DNA from 3 places in the Kosakonia sp. SMBL-WEM22 genome. Region 2 is predicted to be linked to each of the others. Evidence: predicted binding sites of a transcription regulator. Region 2 holds the regulator's gene; each other region holds the start of a gene.
The links. The regulator PhoB, encoded in region 2, activates phosphate uptake and scavenging genes when phosphate is short. The targets are predictions, from matches to a motif close to CTGTCATAAAACTGNCNNAT.
Positions count from the first base shown of each region.

Region 1 (7,156 bases), 440 kb from region 2:
CCAGGCGGTACAGCAGGCGGGTTTGAGGCTGGCAGGCTGGATCGCCAATGACGTGGTCAAGCCGGGTAAACGCCACCAGGAGTATATGGCGACGCTGCAACGCCTGCTGCCTGCGCCGCTGATCGGCGAGATCCCGTGGCTGGCGGATGCGCCGGAAACCGCCGTAACCGGCCACTATCTCGATCTCAGCGTACTGACTCCGGCGACAGCCAGTGCGCCAGCAGGGGATCATCTAACTGCCTGATATCCCCCCCGGCGACGCGTCGCCCGCGGTGCAGCAGGCAGAAACGATCCGCCACCCGGCGGATCAGCGACAGCTGCTGCTCCGCCAGTAAGATCGACATACCAAACTCCTGATTGAGCCGCACGATCAAGTTCCCCAGTTTATGGATAAATGCCTGACCGAGCCCGCGCGTCGGTTCATCAAGGATCAACAACCGCGGGCGCGTCACCAGCGCCCGCGCCATCGACAATTGCTGCTGGTTATCCTCTGACAACATCGCGCCGCGCTGCTGGCGCAGCCCATACAGCTCTGGAAAGAGATCAAAGATCTCGCGGCTCAGGCTCTGGCCTGGATCACCGGCGGCGCGCATTGCGACATGCAGGTTCTCCTCCACGGTGAGCTGCGAGAAGATGCGCCTGTCTTGCGGCACATAGCCAATCCCAACCGCGCTGCGGTGCTCGGCCTGGAGTGTCAGCAGATCGCGCGGTGGCGCGCCCGCATCCTGCCAGATCATGCTGCCGCTCTCCACTGGCAGGTTGCCAGTTATGCAGTTCACCAGCGTGGTTTTTCCCATACCTGGCAGCCCGATCAGCGAAGTGCAGAGACCCGGGGCTAACTCCAGATCGATATCCCATAACGTATGGTGGTCGCCGTAATAGTGGTTCACCGCATGTAAGCTCAACATGATCCGCTCCTTGTTTCCGTCAGGTATGACTGCTTTTCACTGTGGTTAACTGCAAAAGGCTTGCCAGAACGCAAAAAGAGGTTTTTTTTCGGAGACGACTGAGAAAGCATGCGAAAAAAACGTGATGGCGCGCAAACCCAGGTAAAAATTCTGCACTTTGCCAGTGCTTACCGCAGCGGCTGGTGGTGCAAGATGTGGTGAAATTGTGAGAGGGATCCCATGCGGATCTTGCGCATCGTTAGCCGATAATTGTCAAAAAGAGTCGATAAAAAAATTTTCCCGCACCGTTTTCAGCGCCTAGCAGGAGTTTGGCGAGAGGCGGGGTACATGGGCTGGCGGCAGTTATCCACTATTCCTGTGGATAACCTTGTGCATTAGAGTTAGAAAACGTGCGGCAAGCGAGAGGCGGCGCGGCTTGCGCATGAATTGGTGCGAAACCCGTCTTTTTAATATTTTCTTTTTTAATCAAAGGATTAAATAAAAGCAATGGGTGTAAGAAAAGTGTCACCGACTGCCATAAAAGCGTCAAACATCACCTTGACAAATGTTAAAAGGGCAAAAGTTCTGGGGATAACCTTTAATACACGGTTTAATCGCTTATCGATCGCCTAATCGCAGCCACAAAGCAATGTTTTGCGCTGCGGTAGATGAGATCGCTTTACCTGCTACTGTTTTTTCATCCAGTATATTCGGTTGGCAAAAATGCGCATGGTGAGTAAACTGTCTTACCTGCCCCACTCCTCATCAGGTGCCATTCATGAGTAAACCGTTCAAACTGAATTCCGCTTTTCGCCCCTCCGGCGATCAGCCTGAAGCAATCCGTCGCCTCAAGGAAGGGCTGGAAGACGGGCTCGCGCACCAGACGTTGCTCGGGGTAACCGGTTCAGGGAAGACGTTCACCGTGGCGAATGTGATTGCCGATCTGCAACGCCCGACGATGGTGCTGGCACCTAACAAGACCCTGGCGGCGCAGCTCTACGGCGAGATGAAAGAGTTCTTCCCGGATAACGCGGTAGAGTATTTCGTCTCCTACTACGACTACTATCAGCCGGAAGCCTATGTGCCGAGCTCGGACACTTTTATCGAGAAGGATGCGTCGGTTAACGAACATATTGAGCAGATGCGTCTCTCCGCCACCAAAGCGCTGCTGGAGCGACGTGATGTGGTGGTAGTCGCCTCGGTCTCCGCGATTTACGGTCTGGGCGATCCTGACCTCTACCTGAAGATGATGCTGCACCTTACCAATGGCATGATCATCGATCAGCGCGCGATCCTGCGCCGTCTGGCGGAGTTGCAGTACACCCGTAACGACCAGGCGTTCCAGCGCGGCACCTTCCGCGTGCGCGGCGAAGTGATCGACATCTTCCCGGCGGAGTCGGACGATCTGGCACTGCGCGTTGAGCTGTTCGACGAAGAGGTTGAGCGCCTTTCGCTCTTCGATCCGCTGACCGGCCATATTGAATCGGTGATCCAGCGTTTTACCATCTACCCGAAAACGCACTACGTGACGCCACGCGAGCGCATCGTGCAGGCGATGGAAGAGATCAAAGTCGAGCTGGCAGAGCGGCGGAAGTTTCTGCTGGAGAACAATAAGCTGCTGGAAGAGCAGCGTATTACCCAGCGCACCCAGTTCGATCTGGAGATGATGAACGAGCTGGGCTACTGCTCCGGCATTGAGAACTATTCGCGCTACCTCTCCGGGCGCGGGCCGGGCGAAGCGCCGCCGACGCTGTTTGACTATCTGCCCGCCGACGGGCTGCTGGTGATTGATGAATCTCACGTCACCATTCCGCAAATCGGCGGCATGTATCGCGGCGACCGGGCGCGTAAAGAGACGCTGGTGGAGTATGGTTTCCGCCTGCCGTCAGCGCTCGATAACCGCCCGATGAAGTTTGAAGAGTTTGAAGCGCTGGCTCCGCAGACCATCTACGTCTCCGCGACGCCGGGTAACTATGAGCTGGAGAAGTCGGGCGAAGAGGTGATCGATCAGGTCGTGCGCCCGACCGGTCTGCTGGATCCGATTATCGAAGTGCGTCCGGTTGCGACCCAGGTCGACGATCTGCTCTCCGAGATCCGCAAGCGCGTCGAGATCAACGAGCGCGTGCTGGTGACAACGCTGACCAAACGGATGGCGGAAGATTTGACCGAATATCTGGTCGAGCACGGCGCGAAGGTACGCTATCTGCACTCCGATATCGACACCGTCGAGCGTATGGAGATTATCCGCGACCTGCGCCTTGGCGAGTTCGATGTGCTGGTCGGCATCAACTTGCTGCGTGAGGGGCTGGATATGCCTGAAGTGTCGCTGGTTGCCATTCTCGATGCGGATAAAGAGGGCTTCCTGCGCTCCGAACGTTCGCTTATCCAGACCATTGGTCGTGCGGCGCGTAACGTCAACGGCAAGGCGATCCTTTACGGGGATAAGATCACGCCGTCGATGGCGAAAGCGATTGGCGAAACGGAGCGTCGCCGCGAGAAGCAGCAGAGCTACAACGAAGAGCACGGCATTACGCCGCAGGGGCTTAACAAGAAAGTGGTGGATATTCTGGCCCTTGGCGAAGGGCTGGCGAAAACCAAAGCCAAAGGGCGCGGCAAGTCCCGCTCGCCAGTACAGGCGGATGCGCCTGAGCTGGGCCTGACGCCAAAAGCGCTGCAACAGAAAATTCATGAGCTGGAAGGGCAGATGATGCAGCATGCGCAGAATCTGGAGTTTGAAGAGGCGGCGAAGGTGCGCGATCAGCTCCATCAACTGCGCGAGCTGTTTATTGTCGCCTCTTAATGTTGACTTAACATAGCCCTGTCACACTCTCCTCAGTTTTCGTGGAGGAGAGTGTGATGCAACAAATTACCGTTCGTGAGTGTTTTGCCGTGGCCTGCGCGCTGGCAGTGGTGCTCGGCTTTACCCATTTTTGGCTGCTGAGCTACTGATCGTCCCCCGGTCGGGCGCGCTGAATTTAACCCACGCCCGCACCCCCTTTTGCGTTAGCCGATTGTGCAGGAAAAACTGCGCCTCATGCAGCTGCGCGATACGCGTGACGATACTTAAACCGAGACCCGCACCGCCGTAACGGCTATCCATTCTGACAAACGCTTTGCTTAGCTCGCCGCTACGGCTCTCATCAATTCCAGAACCTTCATCTTCCACCGCCAGCACTGGCGTTTCCGCCTGTTCGAGGCGCACGGTGATCGTGCTGCCAACCGGGCTGTAGCGATGGGCATTCTCCACCAGGTTACGTACCAGCAGCCGCAGCAGGGTGGCATCGCCCGCTACCGCTACTCCTTCACCCTCAACCGGCATTACCAGACGCTGATCGCGCGCCGCCAGCATGGTGCGCAGCTCCTCTTCCATCGGCAGCAGCACATCGTTTAATAACGTCACTTGTTGATAGGTCCCGGCTGAGAAAGATTGTCCCACGCGCGCCAGCAGCAGCAGCTGGGCGATATTTTCCGTCATCTGATCGAGACGCTGTACCAGCGGCTCGACCTGCATACCGCTGCTTTTTGCCATCAGTTCAAGGTGCAGACGAAGCCCGGCCAGCGGTGTGCGCAGCTCGTGGGCGACATCGGCGGTAAAGAGTCGCTCGCGGTCAAGGGTTAGCGTCAGGCGTGAGACCAGCTCGTTAATCGCTGAGGTGACCGCCTCCACTTCGCTGACGCTCTGATCGAGGGTGATGGGCTGCAAGTTGTTCGGCGTGCGCTTATTCAGCTCCTGCTGAAGTTCCGAGAGCGGGCGGGTGATCGCTTTCACCGCTTGCATGCAGAGCAGCAACGCCAGGCCGATGATCAGCAGGCTTGGCACCAGCAGGCTCGCTACGGCTTCACGTACCTCATGCTCAATATGTTTGCGGTTGTTGTGGTTGTGGATCGCCGTCTGCACCAGCAGCTGGATCTGCTCTTCACTCTCATGCCAGAGCCAGAAGACGCTGACCAGCTGGCAGAAGAGCAGAATGCCGCCAATGGTCAGCAACAGCCGGCGGCGCAGGCTCCAGTGACGAATGTCGAACATCGCCATCACGCCGACCGCTCTTGCGGCGAGACCAGCATATAGCCGAAGCCACGCACGGTACGGATGCGTGACTTGCCAATCTTGTCGCGCAGGTTATGGATGTGCACCTCCAGCGTGTTGGTCGACGGCTCGTTATCCCAGTTGTAGATATCGTTATAGAGGATTTCGCGGTGCACCGGGCTTTCGGCCTTCAGCATCAGGCGCGATAAGAGCGCGTACTCTTTTGGCGTCAGCTCCAGCAGTTGCCCCTCCAGCCACGCCTGGCGGCGAGTGACATTCAGGGTCAGGTTGCCGTGAACGATCTCGTTATCGCCCTGATTATGGTGCCGGCGCAGCAGCGCGCGGATGCGGGCGTTAAGCTCGTCGAGCGCAAAGGGTTTTACCAGGTAATCATCCGCGCCGGTATCAAGCCCGGCCACGCGATCGTCGAGAGTATCGCGGGCGGTGAGGATCAGCACCGGCAGGGTATATTTCTCTTTGCGCAGCCGGTTGAGCAGATGCAGGCCATCTTCATCAGGCAGGCCAAGATCGAGCACAATCAGGCTGTAGTGACCACCCGCCAGGCAGAGCGCCGCTTCATGGGCGGTCGAGACGCCATCGCAGGCGTAGCCTTCGCTCTGCATCGCGAGAATTAACCCCTGTTGCAGCAGTGCATCATCTTCAATCACCAGAATTTTCATTTCACCTGCTCCCGGCACGGCGTAAGGATATCGTCTTCAGGATGGTAGACCTTGGTGCTGACGCCCAGTATACCCAACATGGTCGGGAAGAGGTTGTCCTGCGAGTAGGCCTTCTCCCGTGCATTTTTCGCGACACACTGGCTGTTAATGCCGTAACGCGTCTGGTAATCCGGCGACAGCCAGATCAGCAGCGGTACATGCTTCTGCGTAGCGGGCGCGATGGAGTAGGGCAGCCCGTGCAGGTAAACGCCATTTTCACCCAGCGATTCGCCATGATCGGAGAGGTAAACCAAGCTGGTGGTAAACCTCTCCTGTTTTGATTGCAGTAATTTAATCGCTTTATCAACAATATAGTCGACATAGACGATGGTGTTGTCATAGGTGTTGACCAGCTGTTCGCGCGAGCAGGTCTGAATCTCATTGGTGTCGCAAGTCGGGGTAAATTTCCTCATCTGCGCCGGATAGCGGTTGTAGTAGGTCGGGCCGTGGCTGCCAATGGTGTGCAGCACAATCAGCCCATCGCCCGGCAGCTGATCGATATAGCGGGCCAGATCGCGAAACAGGATCTCATCCTGACACTCGCCCTTGATGCAGTAATCCGCCAGGTTCAGCTGCGTCATATCCTGGTGCGGCACGCGGTCACACGCCCCTTTGCAGCCGCCATCATTCTCATTCCACAGCACCTGAATCCCGGCGCGCTGCACCACATCAAGTAACCCCTCCTGGTGATGCGCCAGCTGATCGTCATAATGGGCGCGGCCCATGCCGGAGAACATACAGGGCACAGAGACTGCTGTCGCGGTGCCGCACGAGGTGGTGTTGGGGAAGTAGATAACATTATCCTGCTTCAGCCGCGGGTTGGTTTCGCGCCCGTATCCGCCGAGGGAGAAGTCATCGGCGCGCGAGGTTTCGCCCAGCACCAGGATGGTGAGGTTTTTACGCGCGCCGCTTTTCATCTGCGGGAGTTGATGCGCATCCTCGCCGATACGCACCAGCGGCAGGTTATCCATACGGTTATGCACATACCAGGAGAGCGAAGCGGCAATGGCGTTCGACGGGCCGAGAGATTTCACCAGCTCTTTGTTATTGCGAAACAGCGAGGCGTAATCCTTATAAAACGGCACCGCCACGGCAACGATAATCAGCGCGGAGATCGCTATGCTGAGCAGGCGCAGCGTCATGCCGCGCAGCAGGGAGCTGGCCGGTTTGATCGTGATCCACCAGGCGATGAGCACCGGCAGCAGGGCGGTCAGCACCAGGGTCATCACCATTTTTCCCGACAGCAGGGCGAAGCTCTCCGCCGGAGTGGTATCGAGAATATTGGTGATCATTGAGCGGTCGATAATCACGCCGAAGGTAGAGATAAAGTATTGCGCGGCGGCGCAGACGAGGATAAACACACTTAGCAGCAGCCGGTCGAGACGCAGAAACGACGCCAGCGTCAGCACAATGTTGATTACGCTAAAGGCCACCAGCGGCAGGGTAAGGAACACCAGCGCGTTATGCAGCGAGTCGACGGGAAGCAGATGAAACGCCTGGCGGTAAAAGACAATATTGAGCAC
Region 1 covers NZ_CP051488.1:1,575,793-1,582,948, forward strand. Annotated here, with positions in the region: gene bioD (dethiobiotin synthase) at 1-244, shown strand, start outside; gene HF650_RS07555 (ATP-binding cassette domain-containing protein) at 186-908, opposite strand; gene uvrB (excinuclease ABC subunit UvrB) at 1,666-3,687, shown strand; gene pmrB (two-component system sensor histidine kinase PmrB) at 3,808-4,920, opposite strand; gene pmrA (two-component system response regulator PmrA) at 4,920-5,594, opposite strand; gene eptA (phosphoethanolamine transferase EptA) at 5,591-7,156, opposite strand, start outside.
Region 1: a site for PhoB is predicted at 1,420-1,439, ahead of uvrB (excinuclease ABC subunit UvrB). Genes of this name have one in related genera too.

Region 2 (7,156 bases):
TGCAAGGGTTGCGGCCAGGCTTTCGCGGCGGCGCTCAACCGCCTGTTGATAGTGCTCGCTCTGCTGGCGCAACTCATTGATCTGCTGCTGCAGAGTCAGGCGCTGATTGAGCAGGTAAAGCTGATGCTCGTAGGCATCCTGCGCGCTTTGCCAGCTGTTGAGATCGCGCTGCGGCTCAAGGGTGACGTTCAGCGCGGCGCAGGCTTTTGCCCATGCCTCAAGCCAGCTGCGCTCCTCCTCCTGGAGCAGTTTCGCTTCGCGCTCATCTTTCTCGTAACGCTCGGCGAGGCCTTTCAGACGCTCGCCGAGCGCCACGCCCGCCTCTTTCATCGTGCGTACGTCGAGATCGAGTGCATTAAAGCGCGTCTGATTGACGCCCGGTTCGATAGCCTGATAGTGGGCGACCGCCGGGTGCTCCGTTGCGCCGCACAGCGGGCAGGGGTGACCGGGCTGGAGGCGCGCGCGCTCGCTTTCGAGATCCTTAATCCGGCTCTCCAGCTCGCAAATGGTGCGCACCTCGTTCAGTAACTGATTTTTCTCTTTATAGAGTTCACGTTTGTGCGCCAGCTCAGCGGTCAGTTTCTCCTGTTCCGCTTTCAGATCCAGCAGGCTCTGCTGGCGCTGGTTCAACTGCTTACGCAGCGGCGCATAGCGGGCATGCAGAGCGGTCAGTTGCTGGCGCAGCGGGCGGTTTTGCGCACAGAGCGCCATTGCTGCTGCCGTCTCTTCAAGGCTCATCTCAAGAGTGGAGAGTGGTAGCGTGCGCAGGCGCTCCTGCTGGCTCTGCACACGCTGCTGCGCCGAAAACCACTGTTTTTTCTCCTCCGCCAGCTGGCTGAAGAGCGCCCGCCAGCCGGTTAATTCACTCTGCCAGCGCTGGAAGCGGGCGTGCTCGTTTAACCACGACTCCAGGCTTTGCCGCGAGGCAAGCAGCGAGGCTTGCTGCTGTGCGGCGCTGGCGCGTATCTGCGCGCGCTGTAACAGGCTGGCCTGTAAGCGAGTATTCACTTCCTCACTCTGCGCTCGGGTATGCGTTAGCGTTTTGCGCTGATCCTCAAGCCGCTGCCACAGCGGGCGCAGCTGCTGCGCCGGTTGCGCCAGCTCAAGCGCGGCAAGCTGCGGCCTGGCGTCGTTACGCGCCTGTAGCGCCTGCGCCAGCGTCGCTTTTGCCCGCCCGCGCGCTGCTTGTAGTTCTGCTTCGCGGGTGAGCCACTGCGCCTGCGCCTGGGCGCTGCGCTGGGTGTTCAGCAGCGTCTGCTCTTCGTCAGTTAGTGCTTGCAAACGTTGCTCAAGCAGCTCCCGCTGCCCGGCTTCCAGCAGCACGACGCCCTCGGCCTGCGCGCGCAACTGCTCCAGCTCGCCTTTGGCGCTTTTATGCTTCTCAAACACCATCGCCGAAATCTGCCCATAGATCTCGGTGCCGGTCAGCTCCTCCAGTAGTTCAGCGCGCTCGCGCGGTTTGGCGTTGAGGAATGCGGCGAACTGCCCCTGCGAGAGCAACATGGAGCGGGTGAAACGGCCATAATCCAGCCCGGTGAGGGAGGCGGTGAGATCGAGCTTATCTTTGACCTTATCGGCGAGGATTTTCCCCGTTTCGCACAGCGCCAGCTCCACGCGCGGTGCCTGCAGGTTGCCATCCGCCTGCCCGCGGGCGCGCGTCTGGCTCCAGAAGGCGCGATAGGCCACCCCCTTAACTTCAAATTCCACCTCTGCCAAACACTCGGCGGTGTCGCGGGTCATCAGGTCGTTTTGTGACTGCGACAACGTGCTGAGGCGTGGCGTCTCGTGGTAGAGGGCGAGGCAGATAGCGTCCAGCAGGGTGGTTTTCCCGGCCCCCGTTGCCCCGGTAATGGCGAACAGCCCGTTGCTGGCGAAGGGCTCTTCGGTAAAGTCGATTTTCCACTCGCCCTTCAGCGAGTTGATATTTTTCAGCCGTAAACTGAGGATTTTCATGCGTCGTTCTCCTCATCCAGCGCCTGGCGGGTCTCGCCGAACAGCGTATGTAAGCGCGCACTCTGCATCTCGTCGAGCTCCTCCTGTGCCAGCCTGCGGTCAAAGACCTCTTCCACTTTTAACTCGCTCAATGTTTCACGCAGCTCACCGGCGAGCAGACGGTCGCGCAGCTCGCGGCTGCGGCGCACCAGCAGCACTTCGACGGGCAGATCTTCGGTTACCTGCTGGATTTTGCGCTGCATATCGACCAGATAGTCGCTGCTGACAATCTCAATATCGAGCCACACCGGCGGCGTGGCGGGGGCATCGCGCCACTGCTCAAGCTGACGGCAGATATCGGCAAACTCGCCCTTAATCACCGCCAGTGGCTGAGTGGCGGGCACGTCAATAGTGGTGACTTCTGCCAGCTTGCCATCGGCAAATGTCACCAGATTGACCCCTTTGCTTTTTCCTGTCTCATCAAAGCTCAGTGGGATCGGTGAGCCGCAGTAGCGAATATGCTCCGTGCCGCCGATTTTCTGCGCGCGATGGATATGGCCAAGCGCGATGTAATCCGCCGGGGGAAAGTTTTGTGCAGGGAAAGCATCCAGCGTGCCGATATAGATATCACGCACCGCGTCACTTTTACTCGCGCCGACGGTGGTCAAATGGCCGCTGGCGATAATCGGTAACGGCTTATCGCCGCGCAGGTCGCAGGCGGCCTGATACTGCTGCTGATAGTAGTCGGTGATGGCGGCCAGCAGGTGCTGCTGTTTTTGCTGCCCGGACATCCCCGCCTGGCTGACGGTAATGTCGCGCGGGCGCAGAAAGGGCACCGGGCAGAAGACCGCGCCGGGTTCGCCGTCGCGGCGATAGAGCAGAAACGGCGCAACGCCTGCGCTGGCGACTACGGTGGTGTTGAGATACGCGAGGATCTCTTTTGATTCATTGAGGGTCGCCACGGAGTCATGGTTGCCCGCCAGCACGATTAACTGGCAGCCGGTGCGCTGCAAACTGACCACAAAGCGGTTATAGAGCTCGCGGGCGTAGCTCGGTGGCGATCCGGTATCGAAAATGTCGCCCGCCACCACGATGGCGTCGACCTGCTGCTGCTCGGCCGTGGTTAACAGCCAGTCCAGAAAAGCGCTGTGCTCGGCGGCGCGGCTTTTGCTGTAGAAGTTTTGGCCGAGATGCCAGTCCGATGTGTGAAGAATGCGCATAGTGATCCCGTGGCAAAAAAGCATAACGGCGATTATAAACATTAAGCGGGTCAGGGACATCGCCTGGCGCAAATTTGCGTTGTCACATTCGCGCGGGCTGGGTCATATAGCGGTCATCTTATTCATAAATCTGTCATAAAACTGACGCATAATGGCGACGCTATTTATACTGCAGACTAATTAATACAGGGCGAATGATGGCGAGACGAATTCTGGTCGTGGAAGACGAAGCACCGATCCGTGAAATGGTGTGCTTTGTGCTCGAACAAAATGGTTTTCAGCCTGTTGAAGCTGAAGATTTCGACAGCGCGGTAAACCAGCTTAATGAACCCTGGCCGGATCTGGTGCTGCTGGACTGGATGTTACCCGGCGGGTCCGGCATTCAATTTATCAAGCACCTGAAGCGCGAAGCGATGACCCGCGATATTCCGGTGATGATGCTCACCGCGCGCGGTGAAGAGGAAGATCGCGTTCGCGGTCTTGAGACGGGGGCAGATGACTACATCACCAAGCCCTTCTCGCCGAAAGAGCTGGTGGCGCGCATTAAAGCCGTGATGCGCCGCATTTCGCCGATGGCGGTGGAAGAGGTGATTGAGATGCAGGGCTTAAGCCTCGATCCCTCCTCCCATCGTGTTATGACCGGCGAAAACCCCCTCGATATGGGCCCCACCGAATTTAAACTCTTACACTTCTTTATGACCCACCCGGAGCGCGTTTACAGCCGTGAACAGCTGCTGAACCACGTCTGGGGCACCAATGTCTATGTTGAAGACAGAACCGTAGACGTGCATATTCGTCGTCTGCGTAAAGCGCTGGAAGGGAGTGGACACGACCGGATGGTGCAGACGGTACGCGGCACGGGATATCGTTTTTCGACCCGTTTCTGAAATTTGACAGGAGTGTGACGCGTGCTGGAAAGGCTGTCATGGAAAAGGCTGGTGCTGGAGCTCCTCCTTTGTTGTATCCCCGCCTTTATTCTGGGCGCGATGTTCGGCTATCTGCCGTGGTTTTTACTGGCGGCGGTGACCGGGCTTCTGGTCTGGCACTTCTGGAATCTGCTGCGTCTCTCCTGGTGGTTATGGGTCGATAAAAGCATGACGCCGCCGCCCGGCACCGGCAGCTGGGAGCCGCTGCTCTATGGCCTGCATCAGATGCAGATGCGCAATAAAAAGCGCCGCCGCGAGCTGGGCAACCTGATCAAACGCTTTCGCAGCGGTGCCGAATCGCTGCCGGATGCGGTGGTGCTGACCACGGAAGAGGGGATGATCTTCTGGTGTAACGGCCTTGCGCAACAGCTGCTGGGGCTGCGCTGGCCCGATGATAACGGGCAGAACATCCTTAACCTGCTGCGCTACCCCGAATTTACCCAATACCTGAAGAGCCAGACCTTCAGTAAGCCCCTCAATCTGGTGCTCAACAACGGTCGCCACTTAGAGATCCGTGTAATGCCCTACAGCGAGCAGCAGCTGCTGATGGTGGCGCGCGATGTCACGCAGATGCACCAGCTGGAAGGGGCGCGGCGCAACTTTTTTGCCAACGTCAGCCATGAGCTGCGCACGCCGCTGACGGTGCTGCAGGGCTACCTTGAGATGATGCAGGAGCAGACGCTGGAGGGCGCACCGCGCGAAAAAGCGTTACACACCATGCGTGAGCAAACCTCGCGGATGGAGGGGCTGGTGCGCCAGCTTCTCACCCTGTCAAAAATCGAAGCCGCGCCGACGCACGGTGCGAATGAAGTGATTGATGTGCCGATGATGCTGCGCGTGGTGGAGCGGGAAGCGCAAACCCTCAGTCAGCAGAAACAGAGCTTCAGCTTTGAAATTGACAGCCAGTTGAAAGTGCTGGGCAGCGAAGAGCAGCTGCGTAGCGCCATCTCGAACCTGGTCTATAACGCGGTGAATCACACCCCCGCCGGGACGCATATTATCGTGCGCTGGCAGCCGGTGGCGCACGGTGCGGAGTTTAGCGTTGAGGATAATGGGCCAGGGATCGCCGCCGAGCATATTCCGCGCCTGACTGAGCGTTTCTACCGCGTGGATAAAGCGCGCTCCCGGCAGACCGGCGGCAGCGGGCTTGGTCTGGCAATAGTCAAACACGCGGTAAATCACCATGACAGCCGGCTTGATATCAGCAGCACGCCGGGCAAAGGGACGCGATTTAGCTTTGTCTTACCGGAACGCCTGATTGCCAAAAACGCCCACCCTTAATCACCTTGTCAGCTTATCTTTCCGGCGGCTTGCTGCGGCGAGCCGCTCTGCCTCGCCTCATCGTGCGACTGCAACGTAGTTTGTACGGTTGTTGCTTTTTTGTTCGCACGATCAGCCACGTGTTTTTCTGATAAATAGAGTTTTTCACTGGCTGGTTTCTGCTGTTTAGTATAACTATCTGGTTTTGCGATCCCGACTTGCCTTTAAACGTTATAAGCGTTTAAATTGCGCCCCATGCATTGTCAGACCGACTGTGTTTGCGTGGTAAACCGAAAAACTATTCTTCGCCACGCAGTGCATTAAGCATTTCCCGCTGATTTAACGCGTTAATGATGCGTTATTGTCCGGTGCGGAGAGGCTAATTATTCAACATATTTACGACACCACATCCACAGGCAGTAAACATTATGACCCATCACTTAAAACCGCGTGACATCATCGCGCTGGGCTTTATGACCTTCGCGCTGTTTGTTGGCGCAGGTAACATCATTTTTCCTCCTATGGTCGGCTTACAGGCGGGTGAATTCGTCTGGACGGCGGCGCTGGGCTTCCTGATTACTGCGGTGGGCCTGCCGGTGCTAACGGTGGTTGCGCTGGCAAAAGTGGGCGGCGGCATTGATAGCCTCAGCACACCGATTGGCAAAGTCGCGGGCGTGCTGCTGGCAACGGTCTGCTATCTTGCCGTTGGGCCGCTGTTTGCCACGCCGCGTACTGCAACCGTCTCTTTTGAAGTGGGTATTGCGCCGCTGACCGGCGACGGCTCTTCGGCGCTGCTGATCTACAGCCTGGTCTACTTTGCATTGGTGATCCTGGTCTCTCTCTATCCGGGCAAACTGCTTGATACCGTCGGCAATTTCCTTGCGCCGTTGAAAATTATCGCTCTGACGATTCTGGCAATCGCTGCGCTGGTGTGGCCTGCCGGTCCTATCAGCCATGCGCTGGAAGCCTACCAGACTGCGCCGTTTTCTAACGGTTTCGTCAATGGCTACCTGACGATGGATACCCTCGGTGCGATGGTCTTCGGTATTGTTATCGTGAATGCCGCCCGCTCGCGCGGCGTGACTGAAGCGCGTCTGTTGACTCGCTATACCGTCTGGGCGGGTCTGATGGCCGGCGTTGGCCTGACGCTGCTCTATCTGGCGCTCTTCCGCCTTGGTTCTGACAGCGCGACGCTGGTCGATCAGTCCGTTAACGGCGCGGCGATTCTCCATGCTTACGTTCAGCACACCTTTGGTGGCGCGGGCAGCTTCCTGCTGGCAGCGCTGATTTTCATCGCCTGTCTGGTGACGGCGGTTGGCCTGACCTGCGCCTGCGCAGAGTTCTTCGCCCAGTACCTGCCGCTCTCTTACCGCACGCTGGTCTTTATCCTCGGTATCTTCTCGATGGCGGTCTCAAACCTTGGTCTGAGCCACCTGATCCAGATTTCGATTCCGGTGCTGACGATGATCTATCCGCCCTGTATCGTGCTGGTGGTCTTGAGCTTTACCCGACCTTTCTGGCATTGTTCCACCCGCGTCATTGCGCCGACCATGTTTATCAGCCTGCTTTTTGGTATCCTTGACGGCGTGAAAGCCTCCGCGTTTGCTGAGCACCTTCCTCTCTGGACACAGCGCTTACCGCTGGCGGAGCAGGGCCTGGCCTGGCTGTTGCCGAGCCTGGTGATGGTGGTTCTGGCCGCTATCTGGGATCGTGCGGCGGGACGTCAGGTGACCTCCAGCGCGCATTAACAGCAGCAAGCACGGTTTGTTGAACCACGGGGTAGCGCACTCCGTGGTTTTTTATTTTTTGTGATGAATA
Region 2 covers NZ_CP051488.1:1,135,140-1,142,295, forward strand. Annotated here, with positions in the region: gene sbcC (exonuclease subunit SbcC) at 1-1,953, opposite strand, end outside; gene sbcD (exonuclease subunit SbcD) at 1,950-3,152, opposite strand; gene phoB (phosphate response regulator transcription factor PhoB) at 3,350-4,039, shown strand; gene phoR (phosphate regulon sensor histidine kinase PhoR) at 4,061-5,359, shown strand; gene brnQ (branched-chain amino acid transporter carrier protein BrnQ) at 5,767-7,086, shown strand.

Region 3 (7,156 bases), 1.7 Mb from region 2:
TTGCTTCACAAAGACGACGCAGCAGCGCATTTTGCCGTTTTTGCTGATCGAGCAGCGCTTCGAGCAGTTCAATCTGCTCATTAGTACGCGAACTTGCACGATTAATAAAGAACCACAGCACCAGACCTACAATCAAAACCACCACAGAAACCAGCATAGACGCAAAATTTAAGGCGCCAGAATTTAAGATTTCGTTCATTTCACACCCTCAAAGTAGACGCGGCATTTTACCACTGGCGCTCAGGAAGGAAATCTTTCACTGCAGAAATGCGCCTACCAGGGGATGAATTTATTGATGACACAGATACCGCTGAAAAATTGCACATCCTGATCGCACATCACATTAAGCATTTGAGTCCAGAGCAGCAGGCAGACCACCACCACGGCAATCAGCAACAGCCATCTAAATTTTCTCACTCCATTCTCCGAAACATTTCGAGGTGTAACCACACTAGCACGGCTTCCTTAAACAGCGGGTAACTGCACTCCCCTTTCGGTATTTTTAGGAATGCGTGACTTGTTTCAATCAATAAAAGACGTAGCCTTAATGACAGACTTAATCGATGTGCAAGGAGCAAACATGCGTACACTTATTCGAGGCGTCATCGTTGTCGCACTACTGTGGACTGGACTTTTGTTGAGCGGCTATGGCGTGCTGATTAATAGTAACGAAAATGCGGCAGGCCTTGGCCTACAGTGCAAATACGCGACCGCACGTGGTACCAGCACGGCGCAGTATGTTCATTCCAGCAACGGTCTATTCGGCCTGGCTAACTGCCCGCTAATGCGTAAAAGCGATAACGTCATTGATAACGGCTGATTTTTCCCATAAAAAAGCCGCCCCTCAGGGGCGGCTTTTTTAGCAATTATCAGAACGGATAGTCGTTGTAGCCCATCTGTTCAGAAATTTTGCGCGCGGCCTGGTGCAGCATCTCCACGTACTCGTGCAGACGCTCTTCGGAGAAACGCAGGGTCGGGAATGAGATACTCAGACCAGCGATAACCACACCAAAACGGTCAAACACCGGTACTCCGATGCAGCGTAATCCCTCTTCCTGCTCTTCATTATCCTCGCCGTAGCCCTGCTGGCGAACGATATCGAGCATCGGCAGTAGATCTTCAGTGCTGGTAATAGTGCGATCGGTGCTGCGCTTATATTCAACGCCTTCCAGAATCTGTTTCACTTCATCACGATCGCGCCATGCCAGCAGCACTTTACCAATCGCGGTGCTATAGAGCGGGTTACGACGACCAATACGCGAATACATGCGCAGGTTATACATCGAATCGATCTTGTGAATATAGACGATGCTGTCCTCATCGAGAGCACCCAGATGGATGGTCTCTTTCGTCAGACGAGAGAGTTCACGCATCTGGATATCTGCACTGCGGATCAAATCAACATTTTGCAATGCACGTGCGCCAAGTTCGAATAACTTCAGCGTCAGGGAATATTTCTCTGACTCCCCTTCCTGCGCAACGTAGCCTAACGATTTCATGGTCTGCAAAAAGCGATAAACGGTGCTTTTTGACATCATGACACGCTGTGAAAGCTCAGTAATGCCGATTTCACGCTCTTCGCCCAAAGCCTGCAGAATGCCAAAAACCTTCAATACAGAAGAGACAGAATCTGGCTGCTTGTCCAAATCCGCGATTGCCATTAATCACCTCATCGCCTGTGTTTTATAAAAATCAGAATAGGTTTTTATTATAAATTCGTCGCCCATCTGCCGCAATGCGCGAATGACCAGATCGTTACAAATCTGCGACATTACGCCTAAATGGCGCTAAAGCAGCGATCGCTGAAATTTTTACGCCATAATCTGCTGGATTAACCTGGCACAACTCTTGTCACTTTTGTCTGTCAGCGCTGGCTGAGAACAATAAAAAAGCGCGTCAATGGACGCGCTTTTTCTATTTGTGAAAATAATTATTTAAGATATGCACCGGAACGCAGGGCTTCAATACGTTTATCCAGCGGCGGGTGCGTCATAAAGAGTTCGCTCAGCGATTTCGACTTGCCGTTGATGCAGAACGCCATCATGCTGCTCGCTTCCTGCGGTTCATAGCTGGTTTTCAGCCGTTGCAACGCAGCGATCATCTTCTCGCGTCCCACCAGACGGGCGGAACCCGCATCGGCATGGAATTCACGGTAACGGGAGAACCACATAGTAATAATGCTCGCTAAAATACCAAACACCAGTTCAAGTACCGTCGCAACAGCAAAGTAAACCAGCGGATTGCCGTTACTCTCCTCACCCTCCTCACGGTCTCCGCTCAGGAAGCCAGCGGCAACCTGAGCAATAATGCGCGAGATAAAGATAACGAAGGTGTTCACAATCCCCTGAATCAGCGTCATGGTAACCATGTCACCGTTAGCAATATGGCTGATTTCGTGGGCAATAACCGCTTCGGCTTCATCACGGCTCATGTTTTGCAGCAGACCAGTGCTGACAGCAACCAAAGAAGCATCACGGCGCGCGCCAGTGGCGAAGGCGTTGATGTCTGGCGCGTGATAAATCGCCACCTGCGGCATCGCAATCCCTGCCTGGCGGGACTGCTGCGCGACGGTATCCATCAGCCAGCGCTGCATATCGTTGGCGGGCTGCTCAATCACTTCACCACCCACGGATTTCAGCGCCATCCATTTCGACATCAGTAGTGAGATGAACGAGCCGCCAAAACCAAACAGCAGCGCCATAATCATTAACCCCTGAACGCTGCTCGACTGAATGCCCGTCAGGCTAAGCACAAGGCCGAACACCAACATGACAGCCAGGTTAGTCAACAGGAAGAGCGCGATTCGCATCATAATTTTCTTTTAACCTCGATTTAACAAAACGCACTATGCGATTACCCAAATCGTATGGGCGTGCGGGCTATTTTCAAGCATCAATGCCGCGTAAGTCACGAGAAAAACACAACTTTACATTTTGTAGCAGGATGCTTACGCGGCGGGATTTTGTTAAAAAAACAGGCACAATCTCTTGTGCCTGTTGGGGAATTACTTCGCAGAAGTGGTTTGCGCTGCGGTCTGATCTTTTTCAAGATGTGCCAGGTCAAGCGCGATATGCACCGTCTCATCAAGATAGGGATCCGGCTCCTGATAATCCTTCGGCAGATCGTCCAGTTTCTTAAGCAACGGCTTGCCTTCACGCTTGAAGCGATCGTTGAGGCGCGAGAGACGAATAGCGTCATCCTCGGCGTTCTCTTTTTCACGCTGCGCCAGGTTCAGCGACACCATATCGCGTTTCGCTTTCAGGGCTTCAAAACGCGCGATATCCTTATTGATGTACTGGAATTCAGGATCTTTGGCGATACGCTCATCATGTTTTTTCAGCAGCTCGGGTCCGAAAGGTTTCAAATCGCCGGCGCGCACAAAGGTGGCAGCATTAATACTGTCCCACGGCAGTGCGTTATCCTCGAATTTTTCCCCTGTTTCCGTTACCTGTGTGCCGGTCGGCATGATGATATCTGGCGTTACGCCTTTACGCTGCGTACTGCCTCCATTCACACGATAGAATTTCTGGATGGTGTACTGCACCGAACCCAGCGCTGGCCACTCCGGACGCAACATCTGATCGTAAATACGGTTAAGTGAGCGGTACTGCTGCACGGTGCCTTTACCGAAGGTCGGTTCACCAACAATCAGCGCGCGACCATAATCCTGCATCGCCGCAGCAAAGATCTCGGATGCCGAGGCGCTGAAACGGTCAACCAGTACCACCAATGGACCTTTGTAATAGACCACACCGTCAGTATCGCTATCTTCACGCACTTTGCCGTTATTATCGCGCACCTGCACCACCGGGCCGGATGGGATAAAGAGGCCAGAGAGCGATACCGCTTCCGTCAGCGCCCCACCGCCATTAGCACGCAGATCGATGATAACGCTCTTGACGTTCTGTTTTTCCAGCTTTTGCAGCTGTACTTTGACATCATCGGTCAGCCCGACGTAAAAGCCAGGAATATCCAGCACGCCGACTTTCTCTTTGCCGACGGTTTTAACCGACATCTTCACTGCGCGATCTTCAAGGCGTATACGCTCGCGCGTCAACGTAACAATGCGCGTTTTCGTCCCCTTGCCCGCAGGCAGGATCTCAAGACGCACTTTGCTCCCTTTAGGCCCTTTGATCAGCGCAACGACGTCGTCAAGACGCCAGCCGATCACATCGACCATATTCTGCCCGGTTTGACCGACACCAACGATGCGATCGCCGACGCTGATCGCTTTACTCTTCGCCGCCGGACCACCAGCAACCATAGAGTTGATCACCGTGTAGTCATCATCGCCCTGCAGTACCGCGCCAATCCCCTCAAGTGAGAGGCTCATTTCGGTGTTGAACTGCTCGGTATTGCGTGGTGACAGATAGTTGGTATGCGGATCGATTTCACGTGCAAAAGCGGTCATCGCTAGCGAAAAGACATCTTCGCTGTTGGTTTGCGCCAGACGGCGGATGGCAAATTTATAGCGACGAGAGAGCGTCTCGCGGATCTCTTTCTCATCCTTACCGGTGAGCTTGAGGCTCAGTTCGTCATATTTAACTTTACTTTCCCACAGCGCATCCAGCTCGGCCTCATCTTTAGGCCAGGGCGCTTTGCTGCGATCGAGGTTAAACGAGTCATTACCGGTGAAGTCCATTGGCCGCTCCAGTACTTTTAGGGCGTACTGGTAGCGTTCAAAACGACGCTGCTGGGCTTTGTTGTAGAGATCGTAAAAGAGATCCAACTTACCACTGCGCAGCTCGTCCCCTATCTCATTTTTTTTCTGCGAGAACTGCTCAACATCGCTGGCCAGCAGGACGTTGTGGCTGTAATCGAGCAGATTAAGATAGCGTGTGAATATTTTCGCGGAGAAGGCGTTATCCAGATCGAACTGGCGGTAGTGCGAACGCGTGAAACGCGAAGTGACGCGCTCGCTGACCGTCGCGTGCTGCGTCTCTTCTTTCAATACCGGGATCTGATCGGCCCGGGTGATATTTTCCACAGCTAGGGCGTGGCCTGTTACGAATAACAGGCCTGCCAACGCTGTGCGCTTAAACAAAGTGTTCATGCCAGGCCAGGCCTCCGTTTCAGAACAAGAGATGTTCTGCGCGTACAATCATTGACATACCCGAGCTAAGCTGTACGCGAACGCCGTCTTTGGTGATTTCAAGCACGGTTGCGCTCATCGCGTTATTACCCGCTTTCACTTTCAGATCCTGACCCACGCTCAAGACGGAGATATCAGAGACTGGCGTATGGCGCTCTTCCTGCTGCGGTGCACGTTCACGCTGCGGTCTAGCCGCCGGCTTATCGGCGCGAGGCTTACGTTGTTCCGCGCCCTCTTTGCGGCGCGGAGCCGGACGAGGTTTGCGTTCACGACGCGGTGCGTCTTCCTGACCAGCAGCAGCGGCAGCTTCACGTTTTTTGGCTTGTTGCTCAGCGCGTTGCGCCTGAACACGCGCTTTCGCTTCTTCGAGCTGCTTACGGGCATGCTCAACGTGTTGCTCATCCAGCACGCCACAGGCGTTGCCGTCGAGATCAACACGCGTCGCGCCAGCTTTGATACCGTACAGGTAACGCCAGCTCGAAGTATAAAGACGTAGAGCGGAACGAAGCTGGGTTTTACTGAGATTCATCTCACCCTCAACACGCGCGACTAAATCCTGAAAGATACCGATTTTCAGGGGGCGTGCCTCGCCTTCAGCACTGAAACAGTGAGGGAAACGTTCGGCTAAAAAAGCGATAACTTCTTTACTGCTATTCAACTTAGGTTGATTTTCCATGAAATTTCCTGATTACAACGGACGTTGCCAACAAGCGCAGGCATGAACAGGCGTCATTATAATGACGCTAACAGTAAATGCTACGTTATCCGTTGATTATCCTGCGACAGTCGCAAAGAATTTTTGATAATCGGTTGCCGCAAGGCACTGTTCCAGATGAGAAACCAGCTCACGCAGGCCCTTTTCATCCTCTTCGCCGAAGCGAGAAAATTCGACGCTGTCGATGTCCAGCACGCCAATGATCTGACCACTTACTGTGATCGGCAGCACAATTTCAGAGTTGCTGGCGGCATCGCAAGCGATATGACCATCAAATTGATGAACGTCCTCAACTCGCTGCACACGGTTTTGTGCGACCGCGCTACCACAGACACCGCGTCCAACAGGGATACGAACGCAGGCGATTTTGCCCTGGAACGGCCCCAATACCAGCGTGTCGCCTTCCAGTAAATAAAAACCAGCCCAGTTGACCCCGTCCAGACGTTCAAACAGCAGCGCGCTGCTGTTTGACAGCGTCGCTAAAAAACTGGTTTCACCTGCCATTAATGCCTGAAAATCGCGGTTTAAGTCCGCGTAAAACTCTGTTTTGTTCATTATCCAACCACTTTGGTGTCTTACTGAGTAAACGGCTAAGCCTAATAAAATAAGCATTAAATGCGTTGATGCTCAAGATGTTCTCATCATGAGTTAATATAGATGCATCTAACCCTTTTCTGATCCGGCCGATGGCACTAAAGATACAACACATTTCGCTCAACAAAAAAATTGCGATCCATCATGTCGGCGAAGCTTTGCCACGCGCACATTATCAGCGCTGCCCGCAATGCGATACGCTTTTTGCGTTACCGGTTATGAAATCGCACCAAAGTGCATTTTGTCCCTGCTGTGATGCCAAAATCCGCGATGGGCGCGACTGGTCATTAACCCGTCTCGCCGCCATGGCGGTGACGATGCTGATGCTGATGCCTTTTGCCTGGGGAGAGCCGCTGCTCCACTTCTACCTGCTTGGCGCGCGCATTGACGCCAATCTGCTGCAGGGGATCTGGCAAATGACCTCTCAGGGCGATGCGCTTACCGCCGCGATGGTGCTCTTCTGTACCGTCGGTGCGCCGCTGGTGTTGGTCAGCGCTATCGCCTATTTATGGTTCGGTAACCGGCTTGGAATGAACCTGCGCCCGGTGCTCTTAATGCTTGAGCGCCTAAAAGAGTGGGTGATGCTCGATATTTATCTGGTTGGTATCGGTGTCGCCTCGATCAAAGTGCAGGATTACGCTTACTTGCAACCGGGCGTCGGCCTCGTCGCCTTTGTCGCGTTAACCATTCTTAGCGTAATGACGCTCATTCATCTAAACGTTGAACAGTTATGGGAGCGTTTTTACCCGCAGCGC
Region 3 covers NZ_CP051488.1:2,821,487-2,828,642, forward strand. Annotated here, with positions in the region: gene HF650_RS13390 (YebO family protein) at 1-199, opposite strand, end outside; gene mgrB (PhoP/PhoQ regulator MgrB) at 274-417, opposite strand; gene HF650_RS13400 (YobH family protein) at 581-820, shown strand; gene kdgR (DNA-binding transcriptional regulator KdgR) at 870-1,661, opposite strand; gene htpX (protease HtpX) at 1,931-2,812, opposite strand; gene prc (carboxy terminal-processing peptidase) at 3,005-5,053, opposite strand; gene proQ (RNA chaperone ProQ) at 5,073-5,768, opposite strand; gene HF650_RS13425 (GAF domain-containing protein) at 5,865-6,362, opposite strand; gene yebS (membrane integrity lipid transport subunit YebS) at 6,494-7,156, shown strand, end outside.
Region 3: a site for PhoB is predicted at 1,753-1,772, ahead of kdgR (DNA-binding transcriptional regulator KdgR). Genes of this name have one in related genera too.